Regions from separate parts of the Paenibacillus hamazuiensis genome, predicted to be linked through region 3. Evidence: riboswitches for the same ligand, from Rfam matches in the RefSeq annotation. Region 3 holds a riboswitch; each other region holds the start of a gene.

Region 1 (4,595 bases), 1.1 Mb from region 3:
ACTACATTCCCCTGCTTGGCCTCTTCGGACGAGCTTAACGCAGCGTCGGACACGCTTGCCGCAGACCCGGCGATCCGCGTAATCCCGACAGACATCTCCTCCATCGCGGCCACATTTTGCTGAGCTGCCTGCGCTTGCTTCTCCGAGCCGCCGACCACATTATCGAGGGAGATGCCGATTTGCTTGGAAGACTCGACGTTTTGCGCCGAAATCGCCGTTAACTCCTCGGAGGAAGCGGCGAGATGCTCCGACGTTTGGTTGACCTGCCTGATCATCGCGCTGATGGAATCGAACATCACGTTCACGCTTTCCGATATTTGTCCGATCTCATCCCGCGTTCTTACGCCAAGCCGGGATGTCAAGTCACCCTCGGCGGCTTGACGGAGCGCGCCAGAAATAACAAGCAGCGGCTTGGAAACCTGCCGGCCCGCGATCAAAGAAACGAGCACGACCAAAATGCAGGCGACCACCAAAATGACAACGCAAATTTTCAAAAATTGGTCCCTGGCGGCATACACTTCCTGACTGTCCTGAGTCACCATCACTTTCCAACCGGTAGTAGGAACGGTGCTGTAGGCCGCCAATTTGTGCTTGCCTTCGGAGTTTACAAAATCGACCGTGCCGACGTCGTTTTGAAAAACCGTATCTTTAAACTGCTGAACTTGCTCGGGACTGAAGAAATCGTCCATTTTTTTGCCGTAATGGTCTTCTTTGGGATGGGAGATGAACGTTCCGGATTCCGACCACAAATACCCGAGTCCGGTATTGCCTATCTTGATCTGGTTGGTCAAGTTGCCCAGTATGGTGGGATTCAAGACGCAGTTGATCGTGCCCAGAAAATTATCGCCGTCCAGCAATGGAACGGACACGACAATGATGTATTTTCCCGTCTTCTGATTGATGAGCATATCGCTGATGGCCGGCTTCTTTGTAGACTTGGCTTTGATGTAATATTCTCTTTCCGCCACATTCGACGTTTGCCCCGACCAGTTCGTGCTGTTGGCGTCTTTATCGACATAAGCGTAATACTCGACCTCCTGGTCCACTTCGCCGATTTGTTTGAGCACGGATAAAATGTGATTTTTGTCCCCCGCTTTAAATTCCGGATGAGCCTTCATAATATTTTGAACGACGTTGATTTTATTCTGAATCCAATAGTCCACGTATCTGGATGTATCCTGCGCCACTTTGATCTCCTTGTCGTTGGCCTCCAGCGTCGTGGCCGAATTGGAAAGCTTCGTCAAAATCAGCGTGGTGATCAGCAGAGGCACAAGGGACAGCAATAAACAGCCGACGACCAGCTTGGCTTTAATGGAATTTTTCAAGCCCCACATCGTTCCCCACTTCAGTTTTTCTCTCATCTCTCTAATCCTCCTATCAAAGTGTGCATGACTATCTATCAGTGAAAACTATTTTCAAAAAAGAACAAAAAAATCCACCCTGACAAAGGATGGATTTCCCTATTCCCTTGTTCGGTAACCCGGCTGCCGTAGAAATAAATTTCCTTAGGCCCGTGGCTTTGCGTCCTCACCTTTCGGGGAGTTTGCCGTTATCGCAAGATAGATAATATGCAGTTTCTTTTTCTTAAACTATATTACGACAAAGCCGTCGAATTTACAACAATATTCAACAAAGTTAAATATTAACTTTCTGAAAACAAGGTCTTTTTTACCAGATACGAAAAAAATACTACGACATTTTTCATAGAAGTTCAATGCAAATTTTTCCCAATTGCTATATTACAGGAAGAAATCGCTCTCCGGACACATCTGCGCAAGCGCGATTCATATACGCAAAAAATACCCGCACTTCCGTTTGGCGAAAGATGCGGGTATTCGTTATGATTGGAACTCAAATGTGAATATGTCGTGCTTTCGCGCGGACGCCTATATCCCGGAGCTGTCCACCAGCTCCAGCTCCTCCACCCGCTCGAACTCGCCGAGCACCTTGTGGCGGAATTCCTGAAACGATACGCTGGCTCTTTTACGCGGATACGGCAGGTCGATCGGGATGATCGTGCGGATTGAGCCCGGTCGCGATTTCATGACGACAACCCGGTTCGCGAGAAACACCGCTTCGTCGATATCGTGCGTGACGAGAATCATCGTCGTTCCGTTTTCCCGCCATATATCGAGCAGAGCTTCCTGCATGTGGGCCCTGGTGAACGCATCCAATGCTCCGAACGGCTCGTCGAGCAGCAGCACCTTGGGCCTGCGCAGCAGCGCCCTGGCGATCGCCACGCGCTGCGCCATGCCTCCCGACAGCTCGCGCGGGTACGCTTTTTCGAAGCCCTGCAGCTTGACAAGCTCAATCAGCTCGTTTACGCGGCTGCGTACCCCGGGATCGCTCAGCGGCAAATCGGCGGCGATGTTTTTCTCCACCGTCAGCCATGGGAACAGCCGGTGCTCCTGAAAAATAAACCCTTTATCGATGCCGGGAGCCTTCACCGGACTGCCGCCGAGCTCGACCAGCCCGTCGTGTTTCGTATCCAGCCCGGCGATGATTTTCAGCAAGGTGCTTTTGCCGCAGCCGCTCGGCCCGATGATCGTAATGAATTCCCCCTGCTTCACATGAAGCTGAATCTGATCCAGCACCCGGATCGCCCCTTGCGGGCCGGCGAACGACTTGTTCAAACGTTCGATTTTGAGCTGCGCTTCCTTACTCATCCGAATCCCCTCCTTATTTTTGCGTACCTAACTCCTTCAGCGCCTGCTCGACATACTTGTTTTCAATAACCTTGGACGTATCGAGCTTTTTGTTGATCGCTCCGACGGAGTACAGGAAATCGGCCTGTTCCTGATGTGCTTTGGCATACTCGGGCGTTGCCGGCGAGAGGATCGGGCTGGAGTTTTTCAGCACCTGGTCGACGATCGCGCGGTCCAGCTTCTGCGACTTGGACAGCTCCTCGGCCACCTCGTCGAAATGTCCCGTATAATATTTGCGCGCCTCCTCGTAAGCTTTCAGGAACACGACGGCAAGATCGGGATGATCCTGCAAAAACTTCGTTCTGGCGATCAGGAAGCTTGGCGCGTTGATGTTCAGATCTTGCCCCGATACCAATATTTTCGCTCCGGTTTGAAACACCGCCGTCGTGGCGTAAGGCTCCCATATCGACCAGGCGTCGACGGCTCCGGAATCCAGTGCCGGTCTCGCTTCGTCCGGCTGCAGCTGGATTTCCTTCACATCGCTGCCCTTCAGGCCGGCACGGTCGATCGCCATGTATAAGAAGTTGTAGGCGCTGCTGCCTTTGGCGACGGCGATTTTTTTGCCTTTTAAATCTTTCAGCTCCTTGATCGGGCTGTTTTTCGGAATGACGATAAAATTGCCGGTTTTCCCGTCCGAAGTGACCGCGATCGCTTTAAAATCGACGCCGCCCGTCTGTGCGGAAACGACCGGCGTTCCGCCGACGGCGCCGAAATCGATCCGGCCCGCGGCGATCGCCTCAAAATGCGGAGGTCCGCTGGCAAATTCGGTCCATTTGACTTCCGCGCCTGCTTTGGCGAACGCCTTCTCGAAATAGCCCTTTTCCCGGGCATACGGGAAAATGCCCGTCTTGCCTTGTACGCCGATGTTGACGACGACCTTCTCCTTGGCCGCTCCGGATGCCGGCTGCGCTCCTCCGGAAGCTGCGGCGTTCGAAGAGCCGGCGTTTTGCGCGGTGCCGCAGCCCGCCAGCGCTGCCATCCATACAGCCAGAACGATGCCGAAAAATTTCTTTTTGCTGCCGATAAGGACTTTTGCCATATGCTCATCCCCCGCTTGATTGGTAAGTGAAAATGAATTATCCGCTGCCCTTTGGCGGTCCAATAGGGAAAATCGGCGTTTACCATGCCGGACAAAAAAAGGAGACGTCCCTCCCCGCTGCAAAGCGGGCGAACGTCTCCGGTGGTCCGGTAGAATACACTTTAATTCCGATTGGATTTATATGATTTAAAGATTAGCATGAAGGCGAATGTCCTGTCAATTGAAATTTTCCGCTGCGCTAAGTCCAGCCGAGCGCTTTTTTTCCGGCCTCCAGCGCGGCCACGATGCGATCGACGTCGTATACGTTGCCCCGCCACGTACCGCCGCTGACCGCCTGCAGAGCGGCCCACAGCCGGGTGTCGTCCGGCAGGGCGCCGTCCGGCTTCATCTCCGGGTGGAAGGGCCGCTGCGCCAGCACACGCGCGCCTTCCTCCGGCGTATACAAAGCGTCGTCTTCGCCGATGAAATTGACGCTGCCTTCCAGCTTGCCCCGATCGACGACGATTTCGATCAGATCGCCGTCGCGCAGCTTTCCGATCGGGCCGCCGGCCAAAGCCTCCGGACCGACGTGTCCGATGCACGCCCCCGTGGAGACGCCGGAAAACCGCGCGTCCGTAATGAGCGACACATGTTTGCCGAACGGCAGATGCTTCAGCGCCGAGGTGAGCTGGTACGTCTCCTCCATGCCGGTTCCCGACGGGCCGCGGCCGAGCAGCACCATGACGTCGCCCGCATGAATGCTCCCGCTCTTGATCGCGGCGATCGCCGCCCGCTCGGTGGTGAACACCTTGGCTCTGCCGGTATGGCGGTAAACGCCGTCCTCGTCCAGCACCGTCGGATCGATCGACGTC
Region 2 (4,595 bases), 2.3 Mb from region 3:
TGCGGAGGTAACCTTGTTCGTAATTTTTGCGTCATCGATGACCCGGCCGACCGCGCGGGTTTGGTAAATGATTTCGTACGCAGAGGTTACGGCATGGTTGAATTGCAGCTTGAAGCCGTCCTTGCCCGCAGCGTTTTCCGGAGTCACCGTGTATTGGCCGGCGGGACCCTCGGTCAGCTCGCCGCCCCGCGTCTCTTTGCCGGACGCGTCCAGCGTAATCGGATAAACATGAAGCGAACCCGCAACCAATTGCTGCGTATCGTTGAACAAATCGGTTAAGACCGCATCCGTTTGCGCTATCGTCTTTTCGTTGTAATTGTATTTGACGGACCAACCGACGGTTTGCGTCTTCGAATCATAATCGGTTGTTGACTTGGCCAACGCGCTTCCGTACTGAACGTTAACGGTAGCCGTTGCACTCGCCGGCGTTTTGTTACTGCCTGCGAATGTTGCCGTATTGATAAACGAGACTTTATCCATATCGTTGATCGGCGTCGTAAACCGGATGCGGTATGCATTCTGCATAGGGTCGTCCTTAAAGCTGACTTTCAGCAAATTTCCGGTCGTATCCACCGTATAACGATCGGGTGTCACAGGCGCGCCTTGGCTTACCGTTCCGTCCAGATTCACATTCAATTGATAAACGGCCACTGTGACCGGCGCCGAAAGCCCGGCCGGAATCGGATCCGTTACCACCGCGTTTTGCACGGAATCCAGCATCTTGTTCACGTCGACGGACCAATTGATATTTTTGGCATTAAAGCCATCGGGTGCGCCGCTTTTATCTATCGTCGATACCGCGTTTGGCTTGAATCGAAGCGTAAACACCTGATCGCCGCCGTGGACCGGAATGACGATTGTCTGGGTGGTGCTTCCCGTTATTTGCTTAACGTCGAATTGCGTGTTGAAAGTGAGAATGCCATGAACGTAGGAATGCGATTCGATGTAGTCGTTAAAAGTCATCGCGACCCGATGATCGGCTGCAGTTACCTGAAACGTTCCGACATCGTCGTCATCGATTTTCAACAGACCTCCAAAATCGTTAAACAATAAAAATTGCTGCGGCAGCGAAAACGTAAATGTATCCCCCGCACGGTAGCCATGACCGTTTGGCAGCGACCACGCGTAGTCGAGCCGTACCTTGGAGCCCTGCTCGTAAACGTTGTCCGTTACTACCTGACCTTGGCTGTCGTAGACCGCCATCGTCACGCTGGTCAAAATGTTTTCCGGAATAGCCGAAGCTCGGGCCACAGCCAAGCCGAATCCGTTCAAAACTTGCATTAAAATCATAAGTGCGACCAGCATTGTGCTGATCTTTCTCTTTAGCATTTGCTTCTCAACGCCTCTCCTTCTCCTCTTCGTCCCATTTTTTTCTCGGTCTAGTTGCCTTATTTAAGATACCGATTGTTCCGGTCATGTCCGTTTTTCCATCCGTCCCCCTCCTTCTGCATAAAATTGGATTTTTAAGGCCCCTGTAGCATTCTAAAATATGGATCTGAACTTTTTCTAAACAACGCAAAAAAACCGCCTCGAAACAAAGGCGGGTATCGGTATTCGGGATGTTTGACAAGCGGCGTATCAATATATTTTGCTGACGGTATAATCCTTCGCATCTTTTACCAACGGAGTCTCTTGTCCGTTTTGCAGTCGGACGGCGTCATATGTAGTATCGATGGTGATCCACTCGCCGCTCTCTTTCAAAAAAACTTGATTCCAAGCGTGGTATGTATCGGGCGCTTCGTTGGCATACCCCATAACGAGACGGGTCGGAATGTCGACACTTCTCGCCATTGCGGCAAAAGTTGCCGCAAAATCGTAACAAATACCTTTCGAAGCATCGTAAATTTCGTCGAGCTGAGGGAGATAACCGGCATCCACGCCGCTCGCTTTCTCGTAATCATATGTAAAATGCTTGGTAATATAAGCATAGATTGCGGCAACTTTGTCTTTGTCCGACCCGCCGCCGGCAGTTAATGCCTTGGCTTCGACGACCGGTTTCGATTCCGGCTTCCAATCGATCATCGGGATAGATTGTAAAAATACGGCATTTTCGTTATCCAGCTTTAAATCCAAGCTTTCCTGCGCGATGACTTTATATTTGCTGCCTTCCGCCGCCTCCGCAATCAGAACGCTGTAGCTGCCGTTTCCAAGCTGCAGCGGATAACGTCCGCCTTTGACCAGCGCATAATCATATTTAACGCTCCCTTTGGCAATGCGGACTATCGCTTTCGCGTCTTTATTGTCGGGATAGTTCACCGTAATGATTCCTTGACCCAGAGAGCTTTTGTCGATGACCGCCGAAGCGGCTTCTATGCCTTGCGGCGCAGCGATCAGTAAGAACAACGCCGACAACACGGTTACGAGAGCCCTGGAAAGCATAAAAAAACTCTCCTTTCGGTAACTGGCTGCCATCACAGCACGAATGCTGCGGAAGGCCCTGTAGCTTTGCGTCTTTGGCTTTCGCCAAATTTGCCTTTATCGGTGGAAAGAACCGAAATCATATATGAATGATGAAGAAACTTGTCTTATTTTGTAATGTACCACATATTCAAAGCTTTGACCAGAAAAAAATTATTTCCCGTCTTCAATCAATTTTCCTTTGACCGCAATTCGGTGGGTCGGGTTTTCCATAGGGTGGCAGGTGATCAAGGTAATCTCCCGGTCTTTGCCGTTTCCTTTCAACACCCAAACCTCCTTCGGCAAAACGTACAGTTTTTCTTCAACTTTGTAACGGTAATTGCGGCCGCCTGCGTCCACCTCGACGATATCTCCCGCCTCGACCTCGTCCAATCTGTTGAAGTTTTTTCCGTAGGTCAGATTCCTGTGCCCGGCGATCGCATAGTTGCCGACAGCTCCCGGTCTTCCGGTATTCTCGATGCTGGCAACGGAGATTTTCATATTTTTTGCCGTCGCCCCTTTGAGGATCGGCAGCTTCAAATTAATCTTGTCTATGACCAGAACGCCCTCCACGTTTTCGTCCGCAACCGGGGTTTGAACCGGAATCGGAGCTGCAGGTTGTTCCGCGCGCAAAGGCATAAGCGGAGCGCCGGAGAGCAAGCGTTCTTCGGGCACGGGCGCAGCGGAGACATCGGGCGCCGGCCCCGTCTCCGGCTCCGTTCGATCGAGAAGCAGCAGGTTACTTTCCCACTGCGCCAAAATTTTTTGCTGCAGGTAGCTCTCATAGCGGTCGTTCACCGTAGGATAAGCGAGCAGACCGATGCCAAGGATCATGCATGCGGCCGGAATCATTTTCTTTATCGTTGCACGCAACCTGCCTCTACCTCTCATGCTCTAATTTGTTTCGGTATTATTCGTTCCATTCCCTTTTGCGGGCCGGACCTCCGTTTTCTACCGGAAGCGAAAAACCCGGGATCTTCACTTTTTTCATAGTGTCGTCTCCCGGGTCCAAAAATAAGCATTCAATTCCGTCTTGTTGCGAACAGGTTTAATAAGCGAGCGAGAACAGCCCGTTGATGTGCGACAAATACCGCACGTTGCTCGCTTCCTTCATCAGCGATGCCGGCGTGCCTTTCAGGCGCAGCTGGCTCCCGCCGATCGTGCCGATCGCGTCCTTGCGTCCAAGGCTGGCGAGCGTTCCCGAGAATACCGGCTTAAACTCCTTCAAAGGCAGCCCTTTGAATTCGGCGTACAGGTTGTAGCCGACGGTTTCGCCCATCTGCCATGCGATCTGCGCGCTTGGCGGATACGGGCGGCCTTCCGGACTCATCACGACGGCGCTGTCGCCGGCCAGGAAAACATCCGGATGCGAGGTCGACTTCAGGCCTGCCGTCACGGTGGCGCGGCCGCGGTTGTTCTCGATGCCGGAAGCGGCTACCACGCTGTTGCCCGTGACGCCGCCGGTCCATACGAGCGTGTTCGTCTCGATCGACGTGCCGTCCTTCAAAATGACATTGCGGCCCTGCACTTCCGTTACGGCCACGCCGGTCAAAATTTTGACGCCGCGTTTTGTAAGCGATGCATGTGCGCGCTCCACAAGCTCCGGCGCAAAACCCGGAAGAATGGCAGGGCCCGCTTCCACGCAGTAAAGCGAAATGTCATCAAAGTTAACACCTTTTTGAATGCACAGCTCCGGAAGCGTATCGACCATTTCCCCGATCAGCTCGATGCCGGTCAAACCGCCTCCGCCGATCACGAAGGTTGCATCCGCTTTGTTGCCGGATTCGCGGTACGCGTCGAGACGTGCGGCCACATGGGCGCGCACGCGGTTTGCTTCCTCCACCGACTTCAGCGTCATGCTGCTTTCCTGAAGACCGGGAATGCCGAAAAACGCCGTTTCGCTGCCGAGCGCGATGACGAGCTTGTCATACGCCGTAGTCAAACCGCTGGCAAGACGCACCTGCTTGCCGTTCAGATCGATGCTCTCTACAGAATCCACCATCAGCTCAACCTGCTTGCCCTTGAGCAGCTTGCCGAGCGGCAGCGCGACATTGCCTTCGCTCACGCCGCCGACCGCGAGCCGGTGCAGCTCGGTAACAATTTGGTGGGAAGGCGTCTTATTGATCAAGGTGATCGCCGCATCCTCGGATTTGATGTATTTCCGTGCCGTCAGGGCGGTAAGCAATCCGCCGTAGCCG
Region 3 (4,595 bases):
TGCTATAATATGGAAGGATGTGAACAAAGGAGCTGAGAACATGCAGAGTCATGTCCATGTCGGGCCGCTTTCCGCGCTCAGGCCCACCGTCAATTTTGCCAACCGCATGAGCACTTCGCCGAGGCAGGAGTGGGGACCGCGCATCATACCCGACTGCCAGCTGCTGTACGTCATCTCCGGACAGGCGGAGCTTGCGCTCGGCCCCGAGCGGTTTCTTCTAACCGCCGGAGACTGCGTTTTTTACGGCTCAGGCAGTCCGCACCGGCTGATGTCGTCGGAGTCCGATCCGTTCATGTTCGCAAGCATCCACTTTAACTGGGACAGGGAGTCGCCGGAGCCGGTACACCCTGTTCCGGGAATCGTCAATTGCCGGTTCGAAGACTTGTCCACGCCCGCAGCCGCTTATTTTGTTCAAGTAAACGAATACGGGGATATCGCCATCCCTCACCGGTTTGCGATCCCGAATCTGGAAGGGCTGTTCATGCAGGTGGTGCGCGAATACCGGTTGGAGGAGATCGGATACGCGTCCACGCTGCGGGCGCTGTTGACCCAACTGCTCGTCGTGATCGTTCGCCATCAGATCAGCGGGCTGCAGACTTCGGCCGACAGGAGAAAAATTGCTCCGGCCCTGGAGGCGATACGGAAGCATCCGTACATCAGCTGGAAAACGGAAGAGCTGGCCGGCATGTGCGGCTATCATCCGACTTATTTCGCTGCGCTGTTTCGGGAAACGGTCGGACATTCGCCCAAGCATTACCTCGTTCTCGAGCGCATACGGAAGGCGAAGCAGCTGCTGCTTGAAGCGGAAACGGTCGAAGAGGTGGCCGAGAAACTGGGCTATACGAGCATTCATTATTTCAGCCGCAACTTCAAATCGGTGACCGGACTTACCCCGTCAGAATTCAGACAGCAAAGCGTCGAGCTGTAACCATAAAAATTTGGAGGTCAGATGCAAATGAAAATCGGTCAAGGCGAGTTTCAGTATGAAGTCGTAAACGGCTGGGCACGGCTGCCGGAACATGCGTCATTCGGCTATACCCACGGAATAGTTGTCGATTCCGAGGACAACGTGTACCTATTTCACACAGGGGCTCCGTCTTTGATGAAATTTGACCGCGAAGGTCGTTATTTGTCCGGCTGGGGAGAGTTTCCGGGAGCCCACGGATGTCTCCTGCACGAGGAGGCGGACGAAGCTTATTTATATTTGACCGATACAAAGCTGGGGATTGTGGTCAAAACGACGCTGGACGGCAAAGAAGTGCTGCGGATCGGTACGCCGGAAATGGAAGGAGTGTATGATACGGAGCGCAGATTCGTTCCGACCGACGTCGCCGTGGCGCCGAACGGCGATATTTACGTGGCCGACGGATACGGACAATCGTGGGTTCACCGATACGACCGACGGGGCGAACGCATCCAATCGTGGGGCGGCAAAGGATCGGAGCCGGGCCAAATGTCGTGTCCGCACGGCGTATCCGTATGTCTCCGGGGGAAAGAACCCGAGCTTTATGTCGCGGACCGCGGCAATAACCGGATTCAGGTTTTTACCTTGGACGGCGTACACAAAAGGTTTGTCACGGACGATTTAGATATGCCGTGCAGCTTTTACTTCCGCGGCGGGGAAACGTATATTCCGGATCTTCACAGCAGAGTCACGATTTTGGACGGCGGCGACAGGCTGATCGCCCACTTGGGCGAAGATCCGGAAGCTTTCCGCCAGACGGGCTGGCCGAATTTGCAGAAATCGTATTTCCGGCCGGATAAGTTCAGCTCGCCCCACGGGATTTGTGTAGATTCCAAAGGCGATGTGTATGTGTCCGAATGGATTTCGGACGGGAGGGTGACGAAGTTGAAACGAATGTAAATAAAATATTTTCGAAAATTCAGAAAAATGATAGCGCTTACTAGTAAAAATATGTTATTATTTTTGTAGAATTATATTATCGCTTAAATCGTCGAAAGGGCAAAGCCATTGAAAAATGGCGGCGCAAAGCTACAGGGGCTAACGTTAAGGGACCCCCATAAGACATTATCTCCAGCAGCAAAGTTGATCTTCGCTTTTTGGGGGTTCAAGCTAACAATGCCAGCCAGCTGCCGAATCGAGCATCCTCCGCCGATTTATGCGAATCATGCAAAGGAGGCAGTGTTATGTTGTCCGAATCGCTCCGAATGTATTTGCTGATGGCGGAAATCAAAGCTTTAAAACAATGCATAATCGACCGATACGAGCAGTGCGGAAACTTTCGTGACCCTGTCCTGCTTAAGCTCAGCCAAATTTTGGACAAAAGGCTGAACCGGCTCAGCCGGTCGCAGCTCAAGCAGCGATTGCAGGCGCACGCTGTCTTGGAGCATCGGTAAAGCTAAAAGGTACGCATAGCGGAACATTGTCTGGAATAGAAGTCTGAGAAATCAGGCTTCTTTCTTTTTTGTCCGGCAACTGCGGTTTAAAGTAAAAAAAACACACCGCATTGTAAAAACGCGATTCTTTCGGCCTTAATTGAGAGCGGTTACAATGTAGCTATGACAAACAGGAGGTGAAGAACGTTGAATCCTGCGACTTGGGGGAATAAAGCGGGAAATGCTGCACAGACCGCAAAACCGGCAACGGCGTCCCGCTCCATGGGCAGCTTTCGAAGACGGAAAGCGTTTTGGTGTTATTTGTTTATTTTGCCGCAGCTTTTGATGTTTCTTGTATTCACGCTTTATCCGATCGCGATGAGCTACGTTTACAGCTTTTACCGCTGGAACGGATACGGGCCGCTTGAGGAATTTGTCGGGTTTGGCAATTTTGTGGAGACGGTGTACGACCCGGTTTTTTGGAACGCGTTCAAAAACAACTTTGTTTTTATGGTCTCGTTAGTTTGCGTGCAGGTGCCGCTCGCGCTTATCCTCGCGATCGTTCTCAATTCCTCATGGCTTAAAGGTTCCGCCGCTTACCGGGCGATCTTTTTTCTGCCGGTCGTGACGACTACGGCGGTGGTGGGGCTGGTGATGCGGTTTATTTTCGGCGCCTACAAGGGGCTTGTCAACGAGGTGCTGATCAAGCTGGGCTTGCTCGACAAGCCGGTCGACTGGATCGGCTCCATCGATACGGCGCTGCTGATCGTTATCGTGGTAGGAATATGGAAAAGCTTCGGGATGAAAATGATCTATTGGCTGGCCGGGCTGCAGTCGCTGCCGAAGGAAATTTATGAGGCGGCCCGCGTGGACGGAGCAAACAGCCTGCATCAGTTCCGCTACATTACGGTGCCGCTGCTTCTTCCGGTGGGAAGCGTCATCGTGCTTCTATCGGCCGTTAACGCGCTGCACGTCTTCGATCTGGTCAAGGCGATGACCGAGGGCGGACCGGCCTTTGCTACGGATATGGTCGATCTGTACATTTACCGCTACGCCTTCTCGAGCGCCGGGGAAGCGAGAGTCGGGTTTGCTTCGGCGGCGGGCATTTTTTACGGCATTGCGGTGCTGTTCATCTCGCTGCTACTCGGCGCATTGGTCAAAATGACCGGTGGCAAGTCATCGCAAGGACATTGACATAGGGGGAGAAGCTCATGCATCTGCAGGGAATATATCGCGGGCTGCCGAAGGCGCTAACGCACGCGGGCTTGATCGCAGTCGGGATCGTCTGGATTTATCCGTTCATATGGATGGTCGCCTCATCGCTCAAGACGAATTCGGAATACTTGACGGGAGGGTTGTCGCTGCTGCCGCAAAAGCTGCAGTTCGAGAACTATGCGCGCGCCTGGAAGACGGCTCATTTCTCGACGTATTTTTTCAACACGGTCATCGTTACGTTGTCCACGGTAGCCTTGGTTGTCCTGCTTTGCTCGCTGACCGGCTACGCGCTCGGCCGTTATCAGTTTAAAGGTCGCATCTTATTCGTTTCCGCAGTGACGGCGACGATGTTTATGCCGAAAGGATTTACGATCATTCCGGTATATTCGCTCATCAATGCGATCGGCCTGAACAACACGCTGCTCGGCGTCATTTTGGCCGAATCCGGCGGGGCGCACGTGCTGTTCATCCTGCTGTTCATGACCCATTTCCGCGGGCTGCCCAAGGAACTTGAAGAGTCGGCCGAAATGGACGGCTGCGGGTTTCTCCGCACCTTCGTGCAGATCATGCTGCCGCTGTCCAAACCGATTATCGCCACTACCGCCATCATGCAGTTTATGTGGACTTGGAATTCCTTCCTCATTCCATTAGTATTTACTTTAGGCAAGGAAAACCTGCGTACGTTGGGAGTGGGGATGTATCAATTCGTCGGAGAGCACAGCATCGATTACACGGGGATGGCGGCGGCGGCCAGCATCTCGCTGCTGCCGATCATCGCGATTTTTCTCTTCTTCCAGCGATATTTCGTGGAAGGAATTGCAGGTTCGGTCAAAGGATAACGGGGCGGGTGTCCGGCTATGCTGAGGCTTGGAGAAAAGCTGCTTCTGGCGCTCAAGGATGCCAGCGTCGTCAAAAAGCTGTTCCTCGCCTTTTGTCTGGCCAGCCTGATTCCGCTGCTCATGTCGGCTTTCGCCTTTCATAAAAGCGCTTCCAAGGTTCTTGAGGAAGAGCTTGCGGTCAATACCGCGGAAATACTCAAGCAG

Evidence for each region. Region 3 has a riboswitch for cyclic di-GMP ahead of MYS68_RS12790 (Spo0E family sporulation regulatory protein-aspartic acid phosphatase). Riboswitches for the same ligand answer to the same signal wherever they lie in the genome.
Region 1: another riboswitch for cyclic di-GMP. It lies ahead of MYS68_RS17440 (methyl-accepting chemotaxis protein); the one in region 3 lies ahead of MYS68_RS12790 (Spo0E family sporulation regulatory protein-aspartic acid phosphatase).
Region 2: another riboswitch for cyclic di-GMP. It lies ahead of MYS68_RS02520 (transglutaminase-like domain-containing protein); the one in region 3 lies ahead of MYS68_RS12790 (Spo0E family sporulation regulatory protein-aspartic acid phosphatase).

The regions. Positions count from the first base shown of each region.
Region 1 covers NZ_JALRMO010000001.1:3,982,847-3,987,441, forward strand. Annotated here, with positions in the region: gene MYS68_RS17440 (methyl-accepting chemotaxis protein) at 1-1,361, opposite strand, end outside; cyclic di-GMP riboswitch class I at 1,472-1,558, opposite strand; gene MYS68_RS17445 (ABC transporter ATP-binding protein) at 1,887-2,666, opposite strand; gene MYS68_RS17450 (aliphatic sulfonate ABC transporter substrate-binding protein) at 2,680-3,744, opposite strand; gene MYS68_RS17455 (YjhG/YagF family D-xylonate dehydratase) at 3,983-4,595, opposite strand, start outside.
Region 2 covers NZ_JALRMO010000001.1:621,560-626,154, reverse strand. Annotated here, with positions in the region: gene MYS68_RS02525 (collagen binding domain-containing protein) at 1-1,329, opposite strand, end outside; gene MYS68_RS02520 (transglutaminase-like domain-containing protein) at 1,579-2,379, opposite strand; cyclic di-GMP riboswitch class I at 2,394-2,484, opposite strand; gene MYS68_RS02515 (class D sortase) at 2,572-3,270, opposite strand; gene MYS68_RS02510 (NAD(P)/FAD-dependent oxidoreductase) at 3,446-4,595, opposite strand, start outside.
Region 3 covers NZ_JALRMO010000001.1:2,919,865-2,924,459, reverse strand. Annotated here, with positions in the region: gene MYS68_RS12800 (helix-turn-helix transcriptional regulator) at 41-928, shown strand; gene MYS68_RS12795 (NHL repeat-containing protein) at 956-1,864, shown strand; cyclic di-GMP riboswitch class I at 1,953-2,010, shown strand; gene MYS68_RS12790 (Spo0E family sporulation regulatory protein-aspartic acid phosphatase) at 2,149-2,358, shown strand; gene MYS68_RS12785 (carbohydrate ABC transporter permease) at 2,545-3,531, shown strand; gene MYS68_RS12780 (carbohydrate ABC transporter permease) at 3,549-4,391, shown strand; gene MYS68_RS12775 (sensor histidine kinase) at 4,410-4,595, shown strand, end outside.